Regions from separate parts of the Halomonas sp. KM072 genome, predicted to be linked through region 1. Evidence: riboswitches for the same ligand, from Rfam matches in the RefSeq annotation. Region 1 holds a riboswitch; the other holds the start of a gene.
The links. A riboswitch is a leader RNA that binds a small molecule or an ion and turns the genes downstream of it on or off. The one in region 1 is predicted to bind thiamine pyrophosphate.
Positions count from the first base shown of each region.

Region 2: another riboswitch for thiamine pyrophosphate. It lies ahead of thiM (hydroxyethylthiazole kinase); the one in region 1 lies ahead of RVM26_RS02345 (SLC5/6 family protein).

Region 1 is NZ_CP136132.1:490,691-504,904, forward strand. It holds gene RVM26_RS02310 (transglutaminase family protein) at 1-1,219, opposite strand, end outside; gene RVM26_RS02315 (circularly permuted type 2 ATP-grasp protein) at 1,628-3,112, shown strand; gene RVM26_RS02320 (alpha-E domain-containing protein) at 3,117-4,115, shown strand; gene RVM26_RS02325 (zinc-binding metallopeptidase family protein) at 4,116-5,177, opposite strand; gene RVM26_RS02330 (CoA-acylating methylmalonate-semialdehyde dehydrogenase) at 5,431-6,927, shown strand; gene RVM26_RS02335 (hypothetical protein) at 6,994-7,683, opposite strand; gene RVM26_RS02340 (carboxymuconolactone decarboxylase family protein) at 7,860-8,447, shown strand; TPP riboswitch at 8,516-8,619, shown strand; gene RVM26_RS02345 (SLC5/6 family protein) at 8,609-9,982, shown strand; gene RVM26_RS02350 (GAF domain-containing protein) at 10,066-11,166, shown strand; gene RVM26_RS02355 (GGDEF domain-containing protein) at 11,100-11,411, shown strand; gene RVM26_RS02360 (hypothetical protein) at 11,426-11,635, shown strand; gene RVM26_RS02365 (hypothetical protein) at 11,669-11,851, opposite strand; gene RVM26_RS02370 (DUF1289 domain-containing protein) at 11,835-12,035, opposite strand; gene arfB (alternative ribosome rescue aminoacyl-tRNA hydrolase ArfB) at 12,082-12,498, opposite strand; gene RVM26_RS02380 (flavin reductase family protein) at 12,627-13,238, shown strand; gene RVM26_RS02385 (ABC transporter substrate-binding protein) at 13,329-14,214, shown strand, end outside.
Region 2 is NZ_CP136132.1:3,569,532-3,583,745, forward strand. It holds gene RVM26_RS17030 (serine hydrolase) at 177-1,556, shown strand; gene RVM26_RS17035 (DMT family transporter) at 1,665-2,540, shown strand; gene trhP (peptidase U32 family protein) at 2,642-3,997, shown strand; gene RVM26_RS17045 (DODA-type extradiol aromatic ring-opening family dioxygenase) at 3,990-4,727, opposite strand; gene RVM26_RS17050 (DoxX family protein) at 4,781-5,191, opposite strand; gene RVM26_RS17055 (LysR family transcriptional regulator) at 5,284-6,204, opposite strand; gene thiE (thiamine phosphate synthase) at 6,201-6,815, opposite strand; gene thiM (hydroxyethylthiazole kinase) at 6,805-7,614, opposite strand; TPP riboswitch at 7,641-7,732, opposite strand; gene RVM26_RS17070 (hypothetical protein) at 7,781-8,125, opposite strand; gene RVM26_RS17075 (DUF2237 family protein) at 8,246-8,620, opposite strand; gene gloA (lactoylglutathione lyase) at 8,827-9,360, shown strand; gene RVM26_RS17085 (DUF6164 family protein) at 9,362-9,727, shown strand; gene RVM26_RS17090 (cupin domain-containing protein) at 9,708-10,400, opposite strand; gene ampC (serine hydrolase family protein) at 10,537-11,724, opposite strand; gene RVM26_RS17100 (LysR family transcriptional regulator) at 11,872-12,759, shown strand; gene RVM26_RS17105 (TroA family protein) at 12,780-13,883, opposite strand; gene RVM26_RS17110 (metal ABC transporter permease) at 13,906-14,214, opposite strand, start outside.

The sequences.
Region 1 (14,214 bases):
GCCACAGGGGCACACCATCCTTGCGCCAGTAACAGGCCAGCGCCCAGCGGGGCAGCGGCTCGCCGGGGTACCACTTGCCCTGTTGCTGCTGAATGACGCTACCGGCCGCGTAGGCTTCCTGCAGTCGGGTCAGCAGCGCCTCGGCACGCTCACGCTTGTGCTCGCCCAGCGCTTCGGTGTTCCACTGGGGGCTCTCCATGTCGTCGATGGAAACGAAGGTCGGCTCGCCCCCCATGGTCAGGCGAACATCCTGCTGCTGGAGGACCTCATCCACCTGGTCGCCCAGTGCCAGAATGGCCTGCCACTGCTGGTCGCTGTAGGGGCGGGTGACGCGCGGGTCTTCATGGATGCGCTCCACGCGCATCTCGACATCGAACTCCACTTCGCACTTGTCGGAAAAACCGGTAATGGCCGCAGCGCTGCCGGTGGTGGGGGTGGCGGCCAGCGGAATATGCCCTTCACCAGCGAACAGGCCGGAGGTGGGGTCCAGGCCCACCCAGCCTGCGCCCGGCAGGAAGACTTCGGTCCAGGCATGCAGGTCGGTAAAGTCCACCTCGGTACCGCTGGGGCCATCCAGCGCTTTGACATCCGGGGTCAATTGAATCAGGTAGCCGGACACGAAGCGGGCGGCCAGCCCCAGATGGCGCAGGATCTGTACCAACAGCCAGGCGCTGTCACGACAGGATCCACTGCCCAGGGTGAGTGTTTCTTCACAGCTTTGTACGCCGGGCTCCATACGTACCAGATAGCTGATGTCCTGTTGCAGACGCTGGTTGAGCGCCACCAGAAAATCGACGCTGGTGGTGGGCTCCCGAGAAACTTCCTTTAGCCACTCCTTCAGACGTGGCCCCGCTTCGGTAACCTCCAGGTAGGGGCCCAGCTCTTTGCGAAGCTCGTCGGAATAGCTAAAGGGAATGGTCTGGGCGGCATCGTCCAGAAAAAAATCGAACGGGTTGATGACCGTCATCGGCGCCACCAGCTCGACGGCAATGGTGAGCTCCTTGCGTGGCTCTGGAAACACGATACGCGCATTAAAGTTGCCAAAGGGGTCTTGCTGCCAATTCAGAAAGTGGTCATCCCCTGAAATATTCAGCGAGTAGGCATCGATATGCGTGCGGCAGTGGGGGGCCGGGCGCAGGCGGACGACATGGGGTGACAGTTTGACGGGGCGGTCAAATCGATAGGTCGTGCGGTGATGCAAGGCAACGCGAATGGTCATGAGCCACCCTCAAATAAAAGCGTAAATTCTCGCAGCTACTGATGAGCTGCGACGCAACAAGACATTTACCCAAGAGTATCGTTGGAGTTGAACTTTTTTGCAGCTGCAATATGCCTCAAGGCGTTTAAGAAGTGTGGAAAATTGTTATCGCACTAAATTGGTGCTTTTTTTATGTGTCTTTTTGGTTGGGGCACTAAATTGGTTCAGGTGGCGTATGAAAAAAACATCAGTGCTCAGAAAAGCGGGCATGTTTTATCAAAACTCAGCGTCATAGCGTTGAAAAATCGGGGAAGGTGGTACGCGTCTTGCGTGGTTATATAGCCCAATAAGTACGTCGATTGCACGCGGCAGGCCTACACTATTGTTCAAGGAAGTTGCCGCTTCCACCCTAGCGCCAGGAGAGCGCCCATGAGCCAAGTCAATTGGAACAACTATGCGTGCCGTGAGTTTTATGATGAGTTGCTAGAGGCGCCGGGCAAACCCAGGGCCTCTGCCGATGAACTTTGCAATATGTTGGCTCGGTTTAGTGCCGAGGAGTTGGCGGAAAGAAAAACCGCCGCAGAAATTGCCATTCGTACCATGGGTATTACGTTTACCGTTTATTCCGAAGGGGCGATGATCGACCGTGCCTGGCCATTCGATATCGTGCCCAGGATCATACCGGCCCATGAATGGCGCAAGACAGAAGCCGGTTTAAAGCAGCGCGTTCAAGCACTTAATCTCTTTATCGACGATCTTTATCATGACCAGAAAGTGGTCAAGGACAAAGTGCTGCCTGCGGAAGTACTGGCCCAGTCGGCCAACTTTCGTCCCCAGTGTGTAGGGATCAATCCGCCCCATGGTATCTGGGCGCATATCTGCGGTTCGGACCTGGTGCGCGGAGGCGATGGCACGCTTTATGTGCTGGAGGATAACCTGCGAATTCCTTCCGGCGTATCCTACATGCTGGAAAACCGCAACGTGACCAAGCGCGTGCTTCCCGAGCTGTTTGCCTCGGGCAAGATTCTGCCGGTAGACGACTACGTGGCGCAGCTGTACGACATGCTGGCAGCCATGTCTCCCCGCCCGGGTGATGACCCTCAGGTCGTGGTATTGACCCCCGGCATCTACAACTCGGCCTATTTCGAACATGCCTATCTGGCCCAGCAGATGGGGGTCGAGCTGGTGCAGGGCAGCGACATGCTGGTGGACGACGATGACGTGGTCTACATGCGTACGGTGGAGGGGCTGCGACGGGTGGATGTCATTTATCGTCGTGTGGATGACGAGTTTCTGGACCCTGAAGCCTTCAATCCGCATTCCATGCTGGGCGTGCCTGGGCTGATGCGCGCCTGGCGGGCGGGCAAGGTGGCGCTGGCCAATGCGCCAGGGGCAGGCGTGGCAGACGACAAGGTGGTATACGCCTTCGTGCCAGAGCTGATCCGCTACTATCTGGACCAGGAGCCGCTGCTGCCCAACGTGCCCAGCTACCTGTGCATGTTCGATGAAGACCGCAAGTACGTACTGGATCACCTCGATGAGCTGGTGGTGAAGCCTGCCAATGAGTCCGGCGGGTATGGCATGCTGATCGGGCCTCGCTCCACCAAGGAAACCCGTGACGAGTTCGCCCGCCTGATCAAGGAGAACCCGCGCAACTACATGGCCCAGCCTACGCTGGCGCTCTCCACCACGCCCACCCTGGCCAACGGCTTGCCGCAACCGCGCCATGTGGACCTGCGCCCGTTCATTCTCTCCGGCCCTGAAACCCATGTCACTACGGGAGGCTTGACCCGCGTGGCGTTGGTGGAAGGCTCGCTGGTGGTCAACTCTTCTCAAGGGGGCGGCAGCAAGGATACCTGGATCGTCGAGGTCGATGAGAACGCGGCTGATGCCGCCGAGCAGGAAGGAGTCTAGCGCCATGCTGTCACGCGTAGCTGAAAACCTGTACTGGATGGCGCGCTACATCGAGCGGGCCGAAGACACTGCGCGGCTGTTGAGCGTCAATAGTCACCTGATGCTCGACCTGCCGCGCCACCTGCCGCTGGGCTGGGCGCCGCTAATCGAAATGACCGGCACCCTTGAAGCGTTCAACGAGCGCCATTCCAGCTTTGACGAGCGCAGTGTCGTGCATTTTTTATGCGCCGATGCGCAAAATGGCAGCTCGATTCTCTCGGCGCTGGCCAGCGCTCGGGAAAACCTGCGCACTACTCGGGACGTGGTGCCCAGAGAAATCTGGGAGGAGGTCAATCAGCTCTATCTGAGCGTGGCCGACCACGCGGAAAACGGCGTCAGCCCGCGCCGACGCGACTCCTTCTTGAAGAACGTGATTCGTGGCTGCCAGACGCTGACTGGCCTGATCGAAGGCACGTTGAGTCATGGCTCGGCACGTACCTTCATCCAGTTGGGAAGGCATCTTGAACGGGCCGACATGACCACGCGTATCGTGGACGTGCGCTCGGCAAGCCTGTTGCCCCAGAACCCTGAAGAGCTGCTGCCGTTCGAGAACCTGCAGTGGATGAGCGTGCTCAAGTCCCTGACGGCTTATCAGATGTATCGTCAGGAAGTGCGGCTGAGAGTGCGGGGCCCCGATGTGCTGCGCTTCCTGCTACAGGACCCGAACCTGCCGCGCTCAATTGCCTGTAGCCTGGAAACGCTGGGCCAGGAGCTGCAGCTGCTGCCTCGGCAGGATCGGGTGGCCGCCACGGTGTCGCTGGTACGGGCCGATGTGGTCGACGCCGATATCCAGGCGCTGGCTCACTCGCCCAGCAAGCTGCATGCGTTCGTCGACGAGCTGCAGATCGGCTTTGCCGCGATCCATGACACGCTCAAGGCCACGTATTTCGTGAACAGCGACAACGTGCCCAAGGTGACCCAGCGTCAAAGCCAGGGCCACCTGGGTGATCATGACAACGATTGATCACGCGGAGCGAGCGTCGGCGCTGGCGTTGTGGATCAGTTCGTGAAGGTACGCCAGCTTGTCGCGTACCGGGGGTGGCAGCACCCCCGGTGCCAGGTCCAGTAGCCCCATGTCGCGGTTGAGTTCATTGACGGCCATGCCTACCTGATGAAACGCCCGTAACATGCTGTCCAGCGTGCCGTCATATTCGGCGCGTGAAATTCCCATGTGCAGAGCGGTATCCAGCACGGCCACCATGTCCAGATAAAACGCGAAGGTTTCGGCAAAGTCCTCCCACGGGTGCATGGAGGCATAGGCAGAAATGAACCGGGTCGGCCAGTCGGCTGGCGCGCCTTGCTGGTAGTAGATTTCCAGCGCATCACCGTAGGTGGGGTCGTTATGGTCGCCAAACACTCGGCAGCTGGCGGCCTCGTCCTGATCCTTGACTAACAAGTCCCAATAGTAATGCCCCACTTCATGGCGAAAATGGCCGATCAGGGTGCGGTGGGACTCGTTCATGTCCACCCGCAGTCGCTCACGCTCGACGTCGTCGGCTTCCTTGACGTTGATGGTGATATGGCCGTTGGCATGGCCGGTATAGACCTTTTCCTGATTCGCGGTGGAGCGCCAGAGCCCTTTGTCGGGGAGGGCGTCGGCCATGAACGAGAAGCTCAAGGGGACGCGAATATCATCGCCCTGGGTTCCGTGAGGGAGCTTGAGAATCTCCAGGGTGTGGAACAGACGACGCTTGGCAGCTTCCAGTGCGGCCCAGCGCTCGCGGTGACCCGCTACATTCAGGTCAGGAATCACATCGTTGTAGCGACAGCAGTCGCACAGCGTGTCGGCTTCGCCTTGGGCCATGATCACCATGCGGTTGCATACGTTCTCTACCGCGTAATTGTGGCACTTCATCAAGTGGGTGCCGCAGCCTTCGTGAGTGCAGCGGTATCCGCCGCCTTCCAGGGGGGCCAGAGCAACGATATTGCTGCAGGCCGGGCACCAGCCGACTTCCGACTCACAGGCCACGCAGTGGGTGTTTTCGAAGAACAGCGGATTGCCGCATTGGCAGCTGAACGTTTGCATGGATGCCTCCTTGTGGAAAGCCACGTTATGCATCGTCGATAGTCAGGTCAGAAATAGTCAGGTCAGAAATAGTCAGGTCAGAAAGGTGCTTTGTCAGCATAGCGAGGCTGCTTCCCGTAGGGAAAGGCTATTTCCCCATGGCCGTGAATTTAGCTTTATCGAGTGGCTAATTGACGTTTACGTCAACTTGCTGATATACCCTAGTGGCTCCTTATTCAAACCCATAACAAACACAACCACGAGGAACGTCTGTATGTCCGTTCGCCAGATTCCCATGTATATCGATGGTCAGCCGGTCGAGTCGCAAAGCCAGGAGTGGCGGGACGTCGTCAATCCGGCGACCCAGCAGGTCGTGGCCCGCGTGCCGTTCTGTACCCCTGAAGAGGTAGAGCGTGCCATTGCCAGTGCCAAAACCGCGTTCAAGGAGTGGCGCAAGGTGCCACTGGGCAAACGCATGCGCATCATGCTGAAGCTTCAGGCCCTGATTCGTGAGCACACCGCAGAGCTCGCCGCGCTGATCACCGAAGAGCATGGCAAGACGCTGCCTGACGCGGAAGGTGAGGTTGGCCGCGGGCTGGAAGTGGTCGAGCACGCCTGTTCGATCACGTCTCTGCAGCTGGGTGAGCTGGCCGAAAATGCGGCCAATGAGGTCGATGTGTACACCATGCATCAACCGCTCGGTGTGGGCGCCGGGATCACTGCGTTCAACTTCCCCATCATGCTGCCCTGCTTCATGTTCCCGCTGGCCATTGCCACGGGCAATACGTTCGTTCTGAAGCCTTCCGAGCAGGACCCCAGCTCGACCATGCGGCTGGTGGAACTGGCCCATGAGGCGGGTATTCCAGCGGGCGTGCTCAACGTGGTGCATGGCGGGCCCGAGGTCGCCAACCAGATTGCCGACCACCAGGACATCAAGGCGCTGTCGTTCATTGGCTCTACCCATGTGGGGTCGCTGCTATATGGCCGTGCGGCGGCTGCCGGTAAGCGCATGCAGTCCATGATGGGGGCCAAGAACCACTGCGTGGTGATGCCGGATGCCAACCGTAGTCAGGCCATCGACAGCCTTCTGGGGTCGGCTTTCGGGGCGGCAGGACAGCGCTGCATGGCCAATTCGGTGGTGGTGCTGGTAGGCAAGGCACAGGAGTGGCTGAGCGATATCGAAGCGGGCGCCCGCAGCATGAAGGTGGGCCCCGGTACTCAGCGGGATGCCGATTTGGGGCCGCTGGTGTCTCCTCAGGCCAAGGAGCGTGTCGAGCGCTTGATCACCGCCGGTGAAAAAGAGGGGGCAACGCTGCTGGTGGATGGCCGAGGCTATACGGTAGAAGGATACCCGGAGGGCAACTTTGTGGGGCCGACGCTGTTTGCCAACGTCACGCCGGAGATGACCATCTACCGTGAAGAAATATTTGGCCCGGTGCTATGCGTGGTGGGGGTCGAGACGCTGGACGACGCCATCGACTTCATCAACGCCAATCCGAACGGCAATGGCACGTCGATTTTTACCAACTCGGGCTGGGTGGCACGCCGATTCGAAACCGATATCGACGTTGGTCAGATCGGTATCAACGTGCCGATTCCGGTGCCGGTAGCTTATTTCAGCTTCACCGGCTCTCGGGCTTCCAAACTGGGGGATTTGGGCCCCAATGGTAAGCAGGCCATCGCGTTCTGGACACAAACCAAGACGGTGACTGCACGCTGGTTCGAGCCCGAGAACGTCTCCAGCGGGATCAATAGCACGATCGCTCTGTAGAAATCCGCTTGAAGAGTGGGTGACACGTCAGAAGTCTTCTTCCCGATGGAAGAAGACTTCTGTTATTCAAACGGGCTCGAACAGCGGCAGGCTGTCGCGCAGGAGCTGCTCGATAGGCTCAAGTTGGCTTTCATGCAGCACCAGAAGGTAGGGAGCATCTGGCTCATCGTTCAGCGGGGCCAGCAGGGCAAATTCGCCCTCTTCGAGATGGAACTCATGGATTTCGCGCAGGCCGTGGGGCGTTTCGCACTGAGAGCAGCGGTAAGTATCGTCTTCGCCATAGACCAGGCGATGATACATCTTGAACAGCGTGTAAAGCGCCAGCCCCCCTTCGAACGCTGGCCAGCGAGCAGGCGTTTCGCGGATATCCTCGTTCAGGGTCAGGCCTTCGGCTTCGGCACCTGCGATGGCGTCGGCCAGCGGCGCTGCCAGGATGGCGCTGCCATCGGCAGGTAGCGGTGCATTCTGTCGATTGGCCGCCGCAAAACGCGCAGCCGCGGCATGGAAATCTGCCAAACTGTTCAGGTGGAAATCAGCATGTTGCAGGTCTTCTGGCTCGAAGCCGCCGTTCTCCCAACCGTGAATCACCCGTAACGTGATTTGACCATGAGCGATAGGGCGAGCCAGCAAAGTATGAAGCATGATGCGGATATGCAACTGGCGCTCATCCGTATCGTTTTCGAACGCACGGTAGGGGTCCGCGAACAATGCATGCAAACGCCCTGGCGTGTGCTCTCTTGCTTCAGAATAAGACATGGTGGTTTCCCTGTTCCAGACGCCGCTTGGCTCAACGCTAACGGCTCTTGTGAGATATGCTCAGCAAGAGTATGGCGAGCCTCAAGGTGTAATGAAAGCCTAAAGAGTTAGCATTTTGTTAACCATAAAGACGTATTGAAGATGACGGTCATCAACATAACAAGAAAGAGGTAAACATGTCTGCGTCATTAAGCCGATTTAATATCCCCGAGAGCCTGGACGACCTGCCTGACGACATTCGCAAGGCCATGTTGGCGGTGCAGGAAAAAGCCGGGTTCGTGCCCAATGTGTTTCTCATGCTGGCGCATCGCCCAGCGGAATTTCGCGCTTTCTTTGCCTACCACGATGCATTGATGGAGCGGGAATCCGACACCTTGACCAAGGCAGAAAAGGAAATGATCGTGGTCGCCACCAGCGCTCGCAATCGCTGCCTATACTGCGTCGTGGCGCATGGCGCGCTGGTACGCATCTACAGCAAAGACCCTCTGCTGGCCGACAACGTGGCCATCAACCACCACACAGCGGGGCTGAGCGAGCGGCACCTGCGCATGCTCGATTTTGCGCTGCACAGCGCCATCGAGCTGGGGGAGTTGACGCCGCAGTGGCAAACCCGGTTGGCGGAAGTGGACTTTACCCTGGAAGACTGCTGGGACATCGGTGCCATCGCCGCCTTTTTTGGCATGTCGAATCGTTTGGTCACCCTGGCGGGAACCCCTCCTAATCCAGAGTTCTATCTCATGGGGCGCGTGCCGAAACCAGCCTAGGCCATGGTTCAGGACGCATTGTAACGCTTTACCAGGGTTCCCCTTTCAGTGAAGATACCGCCTTCATTCACTGTCGCCAGGGGAGCCCACTACGGGCTGAGAATGCGCGTCACGCAGACCCTGGAACCTGATCCGGTTAATACCGGCGGAGGAAGCGCGACATGCCGTACCTGACGTCTGCTGTGCTGGGCGCAGCGCTGTGCTGCTTTGCTTTTTTAGGCCTTCGGGCACGTTTTGGGGGAGGCTCGCTGGATGACTATGTCACGGCGCGCAACTCACAGACGGCAACCACCCTGGGGCTCTCTTTTCTGGCGTCGGGGATGGGGGCCTGGATTCTCTTCGCGCCTCCTGAAATCGGCGCGTTCGTGGGGCCGGTGGCTCTGTTGGGCTATGCCTTGGGGTCGGCGCTGCCCTTTCTGGTGCTGGGGCTCTACGGGCCCAGAATACGTCGGGCGCTGCCAGGCGGGCGCAGTATCGCCGAGTTCGCCGAGGTGTGTTACGGGAAAGGGGTTCGCCACTGTGTCACGCTGGCCTCCGTGGCGTACATGGGGTGTTTCCTGGCGGCTGAACTGACGGCCATCGGTGCCATTACCGCGCTACTGTCAGATGTTCCACCTGCCTGGGTCATCATTGGCGTAGCGCTGACGACCCTCGTCTATACTGTTCTGGGTGGACTGCGAGCCAGTTTGGCCACCGACCGCTGGCAGGCTTGGCTACTGTTGATCTTGCTATGTGCCGTGGCGGGCGTGACGTTATGGCGCTTGCCTGCCATGCCCAGTGACGCGGCGTTGCCGGCCTTGCCCATGGGAACTTCGCTGAGCGTGGCATTGACACTGGTCATTGCCGTGACCGCAGCCAACCTGTTCCATCAGGGCTATTGGCAGCGGCTGTGGGCGGCTCAGGATAGCGCCAGTCTTGGCCGTGGGGCATGGCTGGGAGGCGGCATGACGGTGGTCGTGGTCATGGTCATCGGTGGAGTCGGCATGATGGCAGCGCTGAGCGGTGTGAACCTCGGCGAGCCGCCGATGCCCTTTTTTGCCCTGTTGGCAGAGGCTCCTGTATGGATCACGCTACCGGCACTGGTGCTGGCCGTGACGCTGGTGACCTCCAGCGTGGATACGCTGCAAAACGGCATTGCGTCGCTGTGGGCAACGGGAGAGCAGCCACATGCCTTGAACAAGGCACGCTGGATCACGGTACTGCTGATGGTGCCGGTGATTCTCATCGCCTTGCAGGGGCTGTCGGTGCTGAGACTGTTCCTGATTGCCGATTTGCTGTGTGCGGCCATCGTGGTGCCAGTGCTGCTGGGCCTGTGGCAGCGCATGACGCCACTGGCGGCCATCAGTGGTGGTGTAGCGGGCCTGGTGGGGGCGGTATTGCCGGGCTGGCTGGGTCAAGGCTCCTTGATGGCGGGCATCATGGCTGCCACGTTTCCTGGCAGTATTCCCACCCTCGGGCCCTTCCTGGGAGCGCTGCTGCTCTCTAGTCTGGTCAGCGTCATCGTGGCCTGTAGCACCCCTGTGGGTAAGCGGTGACAAAAAAATCAAGGCGTTAGGCAGGCTCACAAGTTTCACGTTATGATGTTCAGGGGGTGTTAACGACATTAGGTGTAACGACCATGAGCCACCTGTTGCCATCGAATGAAGCGCTGCGTATTGCCGCCTTGCAAGAGCTGGCGTTGCTGGACACCCCCAATGAACCGGTATTCGATCGAGTCACTCGGTTGGTGACGGTCCTGCTGGGGGTCCCTCAATCTACCGTCACGCTGGTGGATACCGACCGCCAGTGGTTCAAGTCTCAGGTTGGGCTGGAACTTTCGGAAACGCCGCGCGACGTGGCGTTCTGTGCCTATACCGTGCTGGCGGAAGCGCCGCTGGTCGTCAACGATGCGCTTCAGGATCCGCGCTTCGCCAGCAACCCTTATGTCATCAAACCCGACGGCATACGCTTTTATGCCGGAATCCCTCTGAAAACCACCCAAGGTCTGGTATTGGGCTCCCTGTGTGCCATGGATTCGCGCCCTCGCGAACTGAGCCCCCAGGAATTCACCGCGCTACAAGACCTGGCCGATGTGGTGTCCGGTGAAATTCATTTGCGCGAGCGTTTGATACAGGAAGAGAAGCGTAATGCCAGTTTCAAACGTGACCTCACCGCGCTGCATAACAGCCTGGAACAGCAGATAGAGCGGCGTACCCGCGAGCTCAATCTGGTCATCGAGTCGGCCTACGACGCCTACCTGAGCATCGACGATCGTGGCCGTGTTCTGGACTGGAACCACGCAGCGCATACCATGTTCGGCTGGTCGCGCAAGGAGGCGTTGACTCGTCCCGTCACCGACCTGATGTTTCCTGCTGGCGTGCCTCGGGAAGACGATGCTTCACCCATCGAGTGGGAAGCACGGCGTCGAGACGGAGGACGTTTGCCGGTAGAAATACGCCACAAACGCTACGAGCTCAATGGGCGCTGGCGGCGCAGCCTGTTCATTCACGACATCACCGATCGGCAGCAGCTGGCACGCCTGCGTGACCAGGAGGCCAGGCAGGATGCCTTGACCGAGTTGCCCAACCGCCGAGCCCTCGACGAACGCTTGCCTGAGGCCATGGCGCGGGCGATGAGCTATTGCGAGACATCGCCAATCGCCTCAAAACCGCCGTGCGTGAAACGGACTTCGTGGCCCGTTGGGCAGGGGACGAGTTCGTTCTGGTGCTGGAGAATATAGAGCACGATGCCATCGCACCGCTGGCGCAGAAGTTGATCCAGCTCATTGAAGTCCCTCTATCCATAGGCGATACCGTGCTCAAGGTCAGCACCAGTATCGGTATTGCAGAGTATGTCCCCGGGGCAGAAGAAACCCCGCAAGAGTTGTTGAAGCGAGCCGATGTGGCGATGTACGAAGCCAAGCGAGCCGGCAAGGCGCAAACGCGCTTGGCAAGCCCTGCGCTGCCTTCAACCGACGCCAGTTAATTCAAGGAAAGCACATGATTCGATGTCTGATGACCACACCAGAGGGAGAAGTGCGCGAAGGCGACCTCTCGCTGATCGATGTCTGGAAACGCCAGGAGGGCGCGCATATCTGGGTCGATATGCAGGGCGAAAGTGAAGCCAGCGAGCGCGAGGTGCTCGAGGGATTTTCCTGCCATCCCATGGCGATTCAGGATGCCCACAAGGTGCGTCATCCTCTGTGGTGATCTGGTGGATGGCTACATCTCGATTTCATCGCATCAGTTGAACATCACCATGGTGTGGTTGCATAGCGCAAACAGCGTGGGGAAAAAAGCCGAGGCAGAGAGGCCAAACAGCAATGCCCCTGTACAGGCACCCACCAGGAAGGTGCCTATCAGGTGGTGGAAAATATCTTGAGTGATCGGCACGCCCAGCCTGCGCTGATCAAGGAGTAACGTCATCGCCGAGGTCCAGGTAACCGGCCTGTTCGATACGCGTCCAGACGGGCGCTTTCTCTGCGTCGGTCATGCTGCCCCAGCAGGCAATCTCATCCAGAGTGCGCCCGCAGCCGCTGCACAGCGCCGTCTCGGGGTTGATTTGGCAAATATGGCGGCAGGGTGACACAGGGCGAGGCTGGTTGGGCATGGGGGCGTGGTATCCGGTTCGAAATGGGGGAGGTTCACGGAGGGCGTCAACCCAGCGGCACTTTACCACGCAGTGACTTGATCTTGCCTTTGCGGGTCTTGTGGTCCACCCGCCGCCGCTGGGAGCCTTTGGTGGGCTTGGTAGGGCGGCGTGTCTTCGGCGTACGGGCCACGCTTTGAATCAACGCCTGCAAGCGGTTCAAGGCGTCTTCCTTGTTCAGCTCCAGCGTGCGAAAGCTCTGCGCCTTGATGATGACCACGCCCTCTTTGCTGATCCGCTGGTCGGACAGCGCCATCAGCCGCTCCTTGTAGGTAGGGGGCAGCGTCGAGCGCGCAATGTCGAAGCGCAGATGCACGGCAGAGGCGACTTTATTGACGTTCTGGCCGCCCGCCCCCTGGGCACGAATCTGGCTGATATCGATTTCCCAATCGGCCAGCGTGACGCTATTGGAAATAGTGAGCATTCAATTCTCTGGTAACCCATGAGTTGACAAGGCTAGCACACTTGACAGCAGGACGGCTCGACGGCCTAGTAACACTCGGTCTCTACAACAATGATTACCTGGTTCCTATGGCCTGATAAGGAGTCTTCATGGATACTCTGCTGGAAACCTCGCCGCTAAGCGCCGGAACGCTCTATCGCCTGCTGTCGGGCAGTATTTGCCCCAGACCCATTGCCTGGGTGGCCACCCAGGATGGCCAGGGCAATGCCAATCTGGCGCCGTTTTCGTTTTTCAACGTGGCCAGTATCGACCCTCCCATTCTGGCTTTTGCACCGCTGCTGGATGGCAGAGCCCAGCCCAAGGATACGCTGCGCAATCTGGAAGACGTCGGCGAGTGCGTGGTGCATGTGGGCACCGAAGGCTTGATCGAGGCGCTCAATACCACCAGTGCCAGCCTGCCGCCCCAGGAAGACGAGTTTGTCCTGGCAGGGCTGGAAAAGGCTGCCATGCCTGGTGTGAGCGTGCCGCGTATTGCGGCGGCGCCCATCGCCTTTGGCTGCCAGCGAGTACAGGTGATCCGCTTCGGAGATCAGCCGCTGGCAGGCAGCCTGATCCTGGTGAAAGTGGTATCGATCCACACCGATGAGTCCGTCTGGGATGGCCGCCACGTGCATCTGGACACGCTCAAGCCGGTGGGGCGCCTGGCAGGTAGCGACTATGTCAGAGTCAGCGACCGCTTTGCCCTGCACCGACCTGGCTAGAGGCCGAAAACGCCCTCTTGGGCGATTAAAGTCGTGGCGGTTTGTGCCGATATTTGTCCAAAGCAACCTGAGGATAAAGCAATGCACAAAATGAGAACGTGGCTTCTGGTAGCGGGCTTACTCACTTCCCCGCTTTCTCTGGCGGAGCTCAAGGTGGGTATCGTGGCACCGTTGAGCGGTGCAGCGGCTCCCCTGGGCACGGGTATGCAGCAGGGTATCGAGGCTTATTTTGCCAAAGTAAATGCCGAAGGTGGCGTCAACGGGCAGTCGCTGGTACTGCAAGCCTTCGACGATCAATACTCGCCGCTGCCCGCCGCCGCGCATACGCGGCAGCTGGTCGGTGACAGCTCCCTGCTGGCGGCCATCGGTAACGTCGGCACGCCCACTGCCGCCGTGACCATTCCCATTCATAACCAGCACAACACGCTGCTGTACGGCGCCTTTACTGGCGCTGGCATTTTGCGCCGTTCACCCCCCGACCGCTATGTGATCAACTACCGGGCAAGCTATGTGCAGGAAACGGCCGCCATGGTGGCGGGGCTATTGGAAGCAGGAATCCAGCCCGAAGAGATTGCCTTTTTCACGCAGAACGACAGCTTTGGTGATGCAGGTTACAATGGCGCGCTGCGCGCCTTGCACGAAGAGGGCTTTACCGACACCTCACAGCTGGCCCACGGCCGTTTTACACGCGGTACCCGCAATGTTCACCAAGGGCTGGCAACCATTCTTCAGGCACCTGTCGTGCCTCGTGCGGTGATCATTGTCGGCACCTTTGGCCCCGCTGCCGATTTTATCCGCGAAGCGCGTCAGGACCTGCCGGAGACCGTGTTTCTGAACGTCTCTTTCGTGGGTAGCCAAGCCCTGCTGGAGGCGCTGGGGCCACTGGCCGAAGGGGTGATCGTGACTCAGGTCGTGCCGCCACTGGATGCTGACCTGCCAGCGGTAGAAGAGTACCGCCAGGCGTTGGCGGCGCATG
Region 2 (14,214 bases), 800 kb from region 1:
GATCGGTCAGCCATGCTGACCGCCCCTATGCCGATATATCTGCGCTTTTTCCGCTGCTTTATCGAGATGAATGCTCTATGGGAAGATCTATTTAACGATAAGGCATGCTAGGCTAATGCAGCAGCCGTATGAATGGCCAAGTGTCGGGCAGTGTGATCAATCAGTAAGAGGTCGGTATGGCAACAATACGGGGAGTGAGCACAGGGGTTTGGGCGGCGCACTGGCTACTGGTCATGCTGATGATGACGCTGATGGGTAGCGCCAACGCCCAGGCGAATCCTCGTTATGCAGGCATCGTTGTGGATCTCGAAAACGGCGAAGTGCTATACGCTGAAAATGCTGACGAGCCACGCTATCCTGCGTCGCTCACGAAAATGATGACGCTCTACCTAACATTCGAAGCGCTGGAGGAGGGAAGGCTAAGCCTCGATCAGCCGTTGCCCGTTTCTGCTCAGGCGGCTGCCATGCCGGCGACCAAACTATGGCTGTCGGCCGGTAGCTCCATTCCTGTGGATACGGCGATTCGTGCGCTAGCCGTGCGTTCTGCCAACGATGTGGCGGTCGTGGTGGCAGAGGCACTAGGAGGCAGCGAGCAACGCTTTGCGAACCTGATGACGGCGAAGGCGCGTGAGTTGGGCATGAATGCCACTACCTTCCGCAACGCTTCGGGCTTACCGGATGATCTGCAAATCACCACCGCGCGAGATATGTTGACGCTCTCGGTGCGGGTGATGCAGGACTTTCCCCAGTATTACCACTATTTCGGTTTGCAGGAGTTCACCTACCGCGGTACTCGCCATACCAGCCACAACCGATTGGTGCGTGACTACCCAGGGGCCGATGGCTTAAAAACTGGTTTCATTCGCGCCTCAGGCTTTAACGTGGCCACCACTGCTGTCCATGATGGCCGCCGTATGGTAGCCGTAGTGATGGGTGGATTCAGTTCCTCTTCCCGTGATACCCATATGGCAGATCTGCTAGACCGCAGCTTTATGCGTGCGTCGCTAAGAGATCAACGCTCATGGCTTGCTGATACCAGTTTCTCAAGTGAGTTTATGGGGTTTGCGGGACCAGCCCAACCGCTTACTCAGCCTCGCTCACAACCGATGATGGCTAATATCTCCGCCACGTCGCTATCACCCACACGGCCCATGTCTAACAGTACGCCGGCACAAACCGTTGAGGCCCAGCTTCTCCAAGCGGAGGCCGCACGTGAGGAGGCACCAGAAGCTGCCTCGCAAGATCCACTGCAAGCCTTTATTGAGCGGGAGCGCGTGCTGGCGACGGCACCTCCCACTGCGCAAATGGCCTCTGCTGGCTGGGGCATTCAAGTAGGTGCCTTTAGCCAGGCGGCCCAAGCTGAGCAATTGGCTCGCCAAGCCGCGCAGCGGCTGCCAACGAGCGTGGGAGGCCGCGTTGCCATCGATCCGCTTCAGGGGCCCACGACAGTATTTCGCGCCCGTGTCGTCTCACTGAACGAATCCCAGGCGCGGCAAGCTTGCCAAACGCTTCAGGCGCAGGGCATGGATTGTATGGTGGTCAACGCAAGCCTTTAACCACCGCAGTGGTTCACCGCCCCGCTAATGTACGTTGGCGGGGCTTTTTATTGTATGTCGATGATATCCGAGTAGGACCATAACAATAGCAACACAAGGAGCATGTTTATGACGCCATCCTTAAAAGGCATACTTTGCATGTGCTTAGGCGTGCTGTTTTTAGCACTAGGGGACGCAGTATCAAAGTGGTTAGGGGCGGTGCACTCCCCGATACAAATTATTTTTTTCCGCACGCTAGTATCGTTACCGCTCATTGCTCTGTTGGCTTATTTTGGCGGCGGGCTACGCAAGCTGCGCACCAAGCGGCCAGGCGTTCACCTGCTGCGTGGGTTGATCTACACCGCCACCATGGTGTGCTTTGTGTGGGGGCTAACCCTGTTACCGCTGGCAGAAGCCACCGCCATTGCGTTTGTCGCACCGCTATTTGTCACGCTGCTATCCGTGCCGCTTTTAGGTGAGCGTATTGATCCGCCAGTGCTTGTAGCATCACTGGTAGGCTTTGTGGGCGTGCTGATTGTAGTTCGCCCGGGCGGAGGTGCGTTTCAACTAGGCGCCATGATTATGCTGGCCGCAGCGGTATTTTATGCCCTGATGATGGTCACGGCGCGGCGCTATGGCGCCAACGAGCACCTGTGGGCCATGGTGTTCTACATGACGGCCGTGCCGCTGGTACTGACGGGCCTCAGCCTGCCCTGGGTATGGCAAACGCCCCATCCCTGGCACTGGCTGGGCTTTGCCGCCTCCGGGGTGCTGGGGGTGGGGGCCACGGCGTTCATCACCCTGGCCTTTCGCCATGCGCCCGCCGCCATTGCGGCGCCCTTCGATTACACCGCCATGCTGTGGGCCGTGCTGCTGGGGTGGTGGTTCTGGGGAGAACTGCCGGACGTCTGGGTCTGGGTAGGCAGCGCGCTGATCATGTGCAGCGGTCTGGCCATTGCCTATCACGACCGTCGCACCACCCTGAAACGTCGCCCCACGGCCTGACATGCACCGGGAATTGACCCAGGTCAGCAAACCGGCCGACGGGCCGCAACCGGCGAGGTGCGCTGGCTATAATGCCGCCCGTTCAAACAACGGTGACGGTTATGCAAGCTCCCGAACTTCTCTCGCCTGCGGGCACGTTTCACAACATGCGTTACGCGTTTGCCTACGGGGCCGATGCGGTCTACGCCGGGCAGCCGCGCTACTCGCTACGGGTGCGCAATAACGACTTCAAGGTGGCGACGCTGCACCGGGGCATCGAGTATGCCCATGCCAGAGGCAAGCAGTTCTACGTGGCCTCCAACATCGCTGCGCACAACAGCAAGCTCACGACCTACCTGCGGGATATGGAGCCGGTGATCGAGGCTGGGCCGGACGCTCTGATCATGTCCGACCCCGGGCTGATCATGATGATCCGTGAGCGCTGGCCGCACCAAGTCATCCACCTGTCGGTGCAGGCCAATGTGGTGAACTGGGCCGCGGTCAAGTTCTGGCAGCGGCAGGGGATTCAGCGCATCATTCTTTCTCGGGAGCTATCGTTGGAAGAGGTGGCTGAGATCCGCACCGAATGCCCGGATATCGAGATCGAGACGTTCGTTCACGGTGCGCTGTGCATCGCATATTCAGGACGCTGCCTGCTCTCGGGGTACGTCAATCGCCGTGACCCGAACCAGGGCACCTGCACCAACGCCTGCCGCTGGCAATACAAGACGCTGGATGCCACTCAGGATGCCACCGGCGAGCTGATAACCGTGGCGGCAGACACCGAGCGGGCCGCGTTGATCGAAGATGTCTCCCGGCCGGGCAAGCGGATGCCCCTCTACGAAGATGAGCACGGCACTTACCTGTTCAACTCCAAGGACCTGCGCGCCGTGCAGCACGTGGCACGCTTGGCGCGCCTGGGTGTGGCGTCACTGAAGATCGAAGGACGTACCAAGTCCCACTACTACGTGGCGCGTACTGCGCAGGTGTATCGTCAGGCCATTGACGATGCCGTGGCAGGCCGCCCCTTCGACATGGGCTTGATGGATCAGTTGGAAAACCTGGCCAACCGAGGCTATACCGAGGGCTTTTACCGCCGCCATGTGCACGATGAGTTTCAGAACTACGAGCGCGGCCACTCCGTTGGCGTGCACCAGCAGTTCGTGGGCGACATCATCGGTGTCGATGCCACGGGCAGCCTGCTGGACGTCGAGGTCAAGAATCGCTTCGAAGTGGGCGATGCCATGGAGCTGATGCTGCCCGGCGGCAATCGTCGTTTCGTGCTGAAGCAGATGGAAAGCGGGCGCGGTGAGTATCAGACTGCCGCACCCGGCTCAGGGCATCGTGTCCGCATAGCGCTACCTGGCGCGCCCATCGCCCCGGAGCAGTGGGAGTTTGCCCTGCTGATGCGGGATCTTCCTACCGCTCCCTCCCACACCCCCGCCCAGGCCAGCCATCTGGGCGTGGCCGTCAGTTGAACGCGTAGACATCCATCGCCAGCACGCCGTGCTCGACGCTATGGTGCAGCCGCTGGCCCTGGCCCCCGGCTCCCATGGCGACCAGTAACGGTTGGAAGTGCTCCGGCGTGGGATGGTTGCGCTGGGCATGGGGAGCCGTTTGCCATGTCAGCAGCGCCTCCCGCGCGTCTTTGTCCAGTTGGGTGTGTGCCCAATCGGCAAAGGCATCCACCCAGCCTGGCGCCTGGCTGCCCTGAGGCAGTAGCGCATGCAGGTTATGGGTCAGGCTGCCGGAGCCCACGACCAGAATACCTTCGCTGCGCAGGTGGGCAAGCCGCTGGCCCAACTCCATCAGCGCCGCGTTGCTCCACCGGCTGGGAAGCGACAGCGACACGACCGGTAGCCTGGCCTCGGGGTACATCAGGGAAAGTGGCACCCAAGCGCCGTGGTCCATGCCGCGCTCCACGAGTCTGGCACCGAGCGTGTTGCCCAGCGTTGCGGCCAGGGCTGGGTCCCCCGGTGCCGGGTACTGCACGGCGAACAACGCCGCCGGAAAACCGCCAAAATCGTGGAGGGTCTCGGGGTGAGCGCTCTGACTGATGAGCAGCTCCGGCGTTTCCCAGTGGGCTGAGACCACGACGATGGCCTTGGGGCGAAGCGTCTGGCCCAGCTCACGCAGGAACTGGTGAGCGGGCGTGGGGGTCAGCGCCAGCATGGGCGAGCCGTGAGAGATAAACAGGCTAGGTAACATAAGGCACCTCGATGTGCAGCCTGCCAGCGTAGGCACGCCAGCAGGCCAGTGGCTCACGCGAAGCGGCGTGCAACGACCAGGCTGCCGCTGCCAAGGCCGGCTTGCACGACCAGTGCAATGGCCCAGAATACCGGGAATTCCCAGCCGCCGCCCGGGTTGGAAAAGAGCCAGCCGTTACCGATATGTACCCAGGCGGCTCCCAGCAAAACCGGTACCAGGGCAAGGCTGACCCAGCGGGTATAGATACCCAGCAGCAGGGCCAGGCCTCCGCCGACTTCCGCCGCAATGGTCAGGTAGGCCAGAAAGCCTGGCAGGCCCAGCGACTCAAAATAGCCGACCGTTCCAGGCAGGGTGAACACGAATACTTTCAACAGCCCGTGGGCCAGGGTCATGATGCCCAGGCTGATGCGCAGCAGGGCAGTGGCATGCAGGTGTGATGCTTGAGTCGTCAGTGTCGTCGTCATGGTGTTCTCTCGTGGTCGTCGGCATCCCCTCTGGATGCGATGACGCCACTTTACGACGACTGCCTGTCTGGATAATCCCTGCTTTTGGCACTTCACTGTTGCGCTGGGCGCGACAATCCCAGCGCCTTCTCCCAGGCGGGTGGGTCGCCCCAGGCAACCGTCAACTGGTCGATCAGGCGTGCCACTTTGGCAGGCAAAAACTGCCGGGCAGGATAGAGCGCGTGGATGTCCAGGTACGTGGGAGGTATCTCCTGCAATAGCGGCACCAGGCGGCCCTGGGCGATGCTTTCGGTCACCAGGAAGCTGGGCTGATGGGCGATGCCTAGCCCGGCTTCCGCGGCATGGGTCAGCATATCGCCGTTATTGCTCTCCAGCGGTCCGTCGACACTCAACCACTGCTGCCCCACGCGCCAGTCGCCGCTGTTCTGGCCGCTGCGATAGCGTAGGCAACGATGGTCGGCCAGCGCCTCCAGGCGGGTGGGAGTGCCGTGCTGTGCCAGGTAGTCAGGAGAGGCGCAGAACACCATCTGGCAGCGTGCCAGGCGCTTGGCCACCAGGCTGGAATCCGGCAGGCTGCCAATGCGAATGGCCAGGTCGTATCCCTCTTCGAGCAGGTCTACACGGCGGTCATTGAGGTCCAGGCGCACCTCCAGGTGGGGATGATCCCGCATGAAGCGAGCCACCTCGGGAGCCAGGTAGCGAGTGCCAAAGCTCATGGGCCCGTTGATGCGCAGTCGTCCGCTCACGCTTTGAAGGCCGCTACCCACTTCATTGGCAGCCTCCTCCAGAGCCAGCAGGATCGCCTGTGCGCGGGCCAGATAGCGCTCGCCTGCTTCCGTCAGGTGCAGCCGCCGGGTGGTGCGCTGTATCAGCCGCGCGCCCAGTGATTCCTCGAGCGCCATGACCCGGCGCGATAGCAAGGTGCGCGAGAGGTCCAGGGCCTCCGCCGCCCGCGTGTAACTGCCTAACTCGGCCACCTTGACGAAGGCTGTCAGTTGGTCGAACTGGGTCATGACCTGAAGAACGCCTGGGCCGCCTGACGTGGGTCAGGATGGCCGCAAATGGCCGAGATCACCGCGAGCCCGTGGGCACCGGCGGCTTTCACCTGGGCGGCGTGCTCGGCTTTCAAGCCGCCGATGGCCACGCTGGGCAGCGGGCAGGCACTGGCCAGTTGGGCCAGCCCGGTAAAACCGATGGGCTGCGCGTGGTCCTGCTTGCTCCCGGTGGCAAACACGGGCCCCAGCCCCACGTAATCCAGCAGCGCCACGGGGGCACGCTGCAACTGTTCCAGAGTATTGATGGAGAGCCCGATGATCGCCTGCTCGCCCAGCACCTGGCGGGCCTGCATCACGTCCGTATCGCTCTGGCCAACGTGCAAGCCGTCGGCACCGCTGGCGTGCGCCACGTTCAGCCGGTCATTGATGATCAGCGGTACTCCGCTACCTGCCAGCACTTCCTTGAGACGCTTGGCCTGGGCAATCATGGCCTCGTCGCTGGCCTGCTTGTCGCGTAGCTGGACCAGCGTGACGCCTCCTGCCACGGCGGCTTCCACGGTACGTTCCAGGCCCGTGGAGGCGCATAGCTGAGCATCCGTGACCAGGTAGAGCGTAAGATCAACCGACATGTAGGGTCTCCGAGTGAGGTAGTGCAGGCAGGTCATCTGCCGTGAGCGAGTACAGGGTATCCAGCAGCGCCACATAGAAACTGCCCGGCCCTTCGGCCTGCTGCCCGGCGCGACTGCCTGCCAGATTGAAGTAGGTCAGGGCGCCGAGCGTGGCGGCCAGCGGGGCGTGACGGTTGGCCGCCACGAAGCCGGCGACCAGCGCGCTGAGCCCGCAGCCCAGGGTGGTTACCCGTGGCATCAGCGGGTGGCCGCCGGTCAAACGATACAGCGACTGGCCATCGGTGACGATATCGGTGGCCCCGGTCATGGCGACGACACAATGATACCGACGCGCCAGGGTGATGGCCGCTTGGGTGGCATCGTCGGTGCTGACCGTGGCATCCACGCCCCGGCCCTGGTGGGCAAGGCCGCTCAGCGCCATGATTTCCGAAGCATTGGCACGAATCACACTGGGCTGGTAAGCCAGCAGGGACAGGCAAGTTTGCTGGCGCAGCCGCGTGGCACCCACGGCAACCGGGTCCAGCACCCAGGGCACCGCGTGGGCCTGGGCAGAGTGGGCGGCCAGCTGCATGGCCTCGGCCCAAGGGGTAGAGAGCGTACCGATGTTGATCGAGAGCGCTCCCGCGATGGCGGTAAATTCCGCCACTTCTTCCTGGGCATGCAGCATGGCGGGGGAGGCCCCGGCGGCCAGCAGCAGGTTGGCGGTACTGTTCATGGCAACGTAGTTGGTGATGCAGTGAACCAGCGGGGTCTGGTCACGCAGCGCGAGCAGCGTCTCGCGTGGGCTGGGTAGGGTCATGACTTCCTCCCGGCAGGGAGGTGGTGAATGGAAGCACCACGACTCCCTACGCCGGTGCTATCCGGTTCAGGTTCAAAGGGTGCTTCTCAGCCGCGTCGCGGCGCCCCTGTCGTAGGCGTACTATCCTCGGCCAGGCGGGATGTGTAAAGCCAATGGTGCGGAAAGATCAGCGAAACGCGATGCGTGTGCCGTAGGTCAGCATTTCATCGGGCGTCATGGCGCTGCCCGAGACGCCGATCATCTCGTCGCCACACTGGTCGGAACAGGTCAATACGCCGTGGGTCAGCCCCAGTTGCCCGAGGGTGTCGCGGATTTCTCCGGTGCCCAGAAACGTGCTGACTTGCCCCTGTGCATTGCTCAGGTCCGAGACGCCGTGGGCATGATGAAAGCGGACCTTGTAGATGCCATCCATCGAGACGACCTCCACGATGGGGGAAAAGCCGTTCTGTAGCGCGTTGGCCAACTGCTTCAACGTCAGGCGATCATCTAGCGTCATTTCAATGTCGGTCATGACACACTCCCAGGCTAACGATACGCTGAATGTACAGCTGTAGAGACAGTAGTGTAGAAGAGTTGCATAGAAAATCCACTACGACCAATGCCTGGGGAAGCGCCCCGCGCGCTGGCAGGCCTAGTGCACTGCATCCAGGGCGTGTTGCTGTAGTTTGATCAGCGGAATGATGTCCAGCGTGCGTGCATTGGTGCCTGACAGAATCACCGGCGGGGCCAGACCGACCTCTGCGGCTTCTGCCCAACGGTGGGCACACAGGCACCAGCGATCACCGGGCCGCAGGCCAGGAAAGCCGTACTCGGGGCGCGGGGTGACCAGGTCATTGCCCTGCGCGCGGGAAAACGCCAGGAACTCCTCGGTGACCATGGCACATACCGAATGAATGCCCACATCGTCGGTGCCGACCCGGCAAAAGCCATCACGATAAAACCCCGTCTTGGGCGAGTGACAGCAGGGGGTGAGCGGCTCACCCAGTACATTGAGATCACGTGACATGCGGCCTCCTCAGGCAGGGGCTAGAATTATCGCAGCGCCGCCCTCATACATGACCCAAGGGGCGGTAACGGCGGATTCGATGGGGTTCGCGTTAGCAGCAGCCTAAAGCCTTGTACATGGTATGGGCTTCGTCAAAGTATTTACGTACCAAAGTGCCTACTTGGGCACCAATTGCCAGATACATCACGCAGCAACAGGAGAAAGTCATGTCGTTTTCAGGTGAACAGCATCCCGGTGTTGCCCCTGCGGCTCCCCAGACCCAAGGGTTTCGGTTGAATCACACCATGCTGCGGGTCAAGGACCCGGAGCGCGCGCTGGCGTTCTATTCCCGCGTATTTGGCATGCAGGTGCTGCGGCGGCTGGATTTCGAAGAAATGCAGTTCTCGCTCTATTTTCTGGCCAACGTGGAAGCCGACGACCAGGTGCCGGAGGACCAGAACGCTCGCACCGCCTGGACTTTCAGCCAGAAGGGCCTGCTGGAACTGACCCACAACTGGGGCACCGAAACCGAGCAGGACTTTGCCTACCACGACGGCAATGCCGAGCCCCAGGGGTTTGGCCACATCTGCTTCAGCGTGCCGGACCTGGAGGCCGCCCAGGCCTGGTTCGACGAGCACGATGTCACCTTCGTGAAGCGTGCCGACCAGGGCAAGATGAAAGACGTCATTTTCGTCAAGGACGCGGATGGCTACTGGATCGAAGTGATTCAGGCGGATCGCATGGCGGCATTGGGCGGCTAACATGGCACATTTGCTGTTCCGGTTGCGCCACGTGACCGATGAAGAGGCCATGGAAGTGCGCCAACTGCTGGATGAACACGGCTTCGACGTGTATGAAACCCAGGCGGGGTTTTTCCGCCTGGGGGTCGATGCCATCTGGCTGCGCAACCCGGCCCAGCGAGACGACGCCGAGGCGCTGCTGGCGCAGTACCAGGTCGAACGCCAGGCCAGCGTGCGAAAGGCCCACCAGGAAGCGCTGGCCCGCAACGAAGCGCCGACCTGGGGGCGGCGTTTACGGGAGCAGCCGATTCAGATCGCGCTGGTGATGGTCGCCGTGATCCTGATCGCGCTGCTGACCCTGCTGCCGTTCATTGGGCTGGCGCGTTAGTCTGGCACACCGCATCCGTCAGGTGCCCGCGTTTCATGTACATCATGACGCCGTGCTCACCGGCCCGCAGCGATGGGGTGGCCCCAGGTGGGAAGCGGCACCAGCTGCCCTGCGGGTATTCGTTGCCCGCCTCGTAGAGCGAGCCTTCCAGTACCAGCAGTTCCAGCCCGCCCGGTAGCGCAGGGTAATCGATGGTCACCTCATGCTCCCAGCGTTCCAGGCTGACCCGCTCCTGCGCGTAGGTGTGCAGCATCTTGTAGCCGATGCCTGGCCGCCGGTCGGGCTGCCAGGGCAGGCGGTGGGCAGGAATGGCCAGCTGCAGCAGGTCGTTGTCATCGAATTGATGCAGTTTCACCAGAATCAGCGCCCCCTCTTCGCCAATATGGGGCGTATGGCCAGTGCCAATGGGATTGCGCAGGTAGCTGCCCGCAGGGTAGCGGCCATGTTCGTCGGCAAACACGCCCTCCAGCACCAGAATCTCTTCACCGCCGCCATGGGTATGGTGGCTGAACTGGCTGTGCGGCGCGTAACGTACCAGGCTGGTGGCGCGGGCGACTTCCTCGCCAATCCGGTCCAGCATCATACGTTCCACGCCTGCACTGGGCGACGCGACCCAGTGATACTGCTCCGGCGTCATACAGGCAAAGTGGCTAAAATCGGCGTTCAGGCGCATGGGCTTGGCTCTTTGCAATGAGTGAGATGAGCAGGGAGAGGGGCTAGTCTCCTTTATCAGCGCTGCAAAACGCAATCTTCCCTGATGCTTGACCTCGTCATTTGCAAACAAACCGCCGCTCGAAAGCGGCGGTTTTTCATTGCGGGGTGTCGGTCAGTGCACTGAGAATATGGTGAGCCGTCTCGATACGCGCCTGATTGGGGTAGTTGCGGTTTGCCAGCATCACCATAGCGATCTGCTCGCTGGGCACGAAGACCACATAGCCGCCGAAGCCATTGGTTGAGCCCGTCTTGTTGTAGTAGGCCGCTTGCCGAGGGGCCTGCGGTGGCGTGAGGCGATGTGCCGGGTTGGGCGCCAAAATCATCTCGAGCGAATTGCCTTCCAGCAGTGTCTCCAGGGTCACCGGGTAGTGATAATGCTCCCAGCCCAGGCCCTGGGTCATGGGGCCAACGTCGAAGTAGCCTGTGCGTGTCGTTGCCAAGGCGTCATCCAGCCGTTCCGTCGTGCCGCTGGCATTGGCCGGGTCTCGCATATTCGCTTCCAGAAAGGTCAGCACGTCGGCGGCATTGGCTTTCAGCCCGTAGGCCTGGGCATCCAGCACGCCTGGATTCACCCGAATGGGCTCATCCTCCTTCGAGTAGCCATAGGCATAATGTGCCCGTTGCGCGTCGGGCACTTGAAAATGGGTGTGTTCGAGCCCGAGCGGTATGAACAGCGCTTCTTCCATCAGCGTCTCGAAAGGGCTGCCCAAACGTTGCGCGGTGAGATAGCCCAGCAAACCGATGCTCGGATTGGAATACAGACGTTGTGCCCCTGGAGCCGATTCGGGTTGCCATTGGCGATAGTAATCGATCATTTGCTCTTCTGATTGCACCGAGTCCGGAAACTGCAGCGGAAGCTCGCCTGCCGTGTAGGTGCCCAGTTCCAGCAGGGTGATCTCATCGAAGGCACTGCCTTCAAGGGCTGGCCAGTAGCCGCTGGCGGGGTCAGAGAGGGAAAGGGCACCGCTGGCCTGCGCGTAGCCCGCCAGGGCAGCCGTGAAAACCTTGCTGATGGAGCCTAGTTCGAAAAGCGTCTCATCCGTGACCGGTTCCTCCGTCTCCAGGTTTGCAAGCCCATAATTAAAGTAATACGGCTGTCCCTGAATGCTTAGCGCGACGGCCATGCCGGGGATACGATACTGCTCCATCAGCGGGGTGATCGTGCTGTCCAGCAACGCTTGAAGGTCGGCCTCATGAGGCTCTTCGAGCGCCCAGGCTGCCCCGCTGAAAAGTAAGGAGGAGGCCATGAGAAGACAGCGGCGTGCTGAAAACGGCGTGCGCATGCAAAACTCCTGTTGCGATGAGTCATGTCGGTGGAAGGCAGCTCTGGTCGATACAGAAGCCACGGGTGACTAAAATAAAGAGCGCGATGGGTCTCCACAAATGGCAAGATTTTGCATGAGCTATTAGAAAAATTTGGGGGTGGCGCAGTGCGTTCCTATTTGCCGTTGAAGGCTCTGCGGGCCTTTGAGGCATCGGCCAGACATTTGAGCTTCACGCGTGCAGCAGAAGAGCTGCACGTGACACAGGCGGCCGTGAGCCATCAGGTCAAGCGCCTGGAAGGGCTATTGAAGGTGCCGCTATTCACACGTTTGCCCCGAGGGCTAATGCTGACTCAGGAAGGCGAGCTGCTGTTGCCTGTGCTGAAGAATGCGTTCGATCAGATGTCGCACACGTTGGAGCGGTTAGGCGAAAGCCGTCATCGTGAGGTCTTGAACGTGGGTGTGGTGGGTACGTTTGCCGTGGGTTGGCTGCTGCCACGGCTGGCCGACTTTCATGACGCGTATCCGTTCGTCGATTTACGGCTCTCCACCCACAACAATCGTGCCGATTTAGCCGCTGAAGGTCTCGATTTTGCGATTCGCTTTGGCACGGGCGCCTGGCATGGCACGGCGGCTCAGCCACTACTGCCTGCATCGCTTTCGGTGCTATGTGCTCCGGATATTGCTGTACGGCTCGACACGCCAGCCGATGTGTTGCATGAAACCTGGCTGCGTTCGTATCGTGCCGATGAGTGGGCCGAGTGGTTATTGGCCGCCGGATTGCCTCGTAGCCTTCCCACGACCCAGAGCATCGTCTTCGACTCTTCCATTGCCATGGTGGAAGCCGCACTTCAAGGGGTGGGCGTGGCATTGGCGCCACCGTTGATGTTTTCTCGGCAGCTGAGCAGTGGTGCGCTGGTGCAGCCTTTCGACACCACTGTCAGTCTAGGTGGGTACTGGCTGACACGCCTGCAAGCGCGGTCAGAAACCCATGCCATGGCGTCTTTCAGGCAGTGGCTGCTCACCACGATCAACCTGCATGAGGCTGAGCGGTAAGCAGCCGTTGACCTCAATAATCAGTGACGATGACCATGATCACCGTGGTCGTGGTCGTGGTCGTGGTCGCCATGACCATGATCATCGTGGCCTGGTTCGGCCAGGGCGGCGTGGAGTACCGTGGCGTTGTGGCGCATCATGCCCAGGTACGTACTGGCATCGCCCTCACTGGCCAGCGCATCCGCGTAAAGGGTGCCTGCAATGGGCAGGCCGGTTTCTTCGGCCAGTTGCACGATAATGGACTGGTTGGTCATGTTCTCGTGGAACAGCGCCTGAACATTCTCCTGCTCGATCACGTCCACCAGCGCTGCCATGCTGGCGCCGCTGGGGTCTGCTTCGGTAGAGAGCCCCACCGGCGACAGGAAGTTGACCCCATAGGCACGGGAGAAGTAACCGAAGGAGTCGTGGCCGGTGATGACGCTGGCGGAAGCCGGGATCTCACTGATCAGCGCACGAATCTCGGCATCCAGCTCCGCCATGTCAGCCAGGTAGCGATCGGCATTGGCCTGATACTGCTCGGCGTTGTCCGCATCGACTTCCATCAAGCCGTCGCGGATGTTCTCGACGTAGACCCGCGCCTGGGTCATGTCCTGCCAGGCATGGGGGTCATCGTCGCCGTGCTCGTGGTCATCATGGCCATGACCATGTTCATGAGCATCGTGCCCGTGATCGTGGCTGTGTCCATGGTCATGGCCGTGGCTATGTCCATGATCGTGGCTATGCCCATGATCATGCCCATGGTCGTGATCGTCATGCCCATGATCGTCATGGCCCGCGTAGGCCAGGGCGTTGATGCCATCCGTCGTGGTGACCACCGGGCCTTGATAGTCGCTGGAGTCGATCAGTCGCTCCATCCAGCCTTCGAACAGCAGGCCGTTGAAGACCACCAGATCGGCCTCGGCCAGCGCACGGGCATCACCTGGGCGCGGCGAGTAAACGTGGGCATCGCCATCAGGGCCGACCAGGGAAGTGACCTCGACATGCTCGCCGCCCACGTTCTCGACCATATCGGCCAGAATCGAGAAGCTGGTGACCACCTGCACACGCTCATTGGCGATGGCGGCAGGCAGGGCCAGCATGGCGGAAACGCCTACCAGCCAGCGGGAGGTATGGGAAAGGGACATGACAAACTCCTTTAGTGAATGATCAGGATGTCTGCTCCAGGGCGAGTGGCGTGGTCTTGCGTCGCAGCTTGGCCGCTAAGCTGTGATAGCGGCCAAACAGCGCTGACAACAAGTAAGCCACCCCTGCGAGCAGGATAATGCTTGGCCCCGAAGGGGTATCAAAATGGAACGACAGCAGCAGCCCGCCAGTGCTCGACACCATGGCCAGCACCACCGCGATGCCGATCAACCCTTCCAGCCGCTTGCTCCAGAACCGGGCCGCCGTGGCGGGCAGCATCATCAGCCCCACGGCCATCAGCGTGCCCAGGGTTTGGAAGCCCGCCGTCAGGTT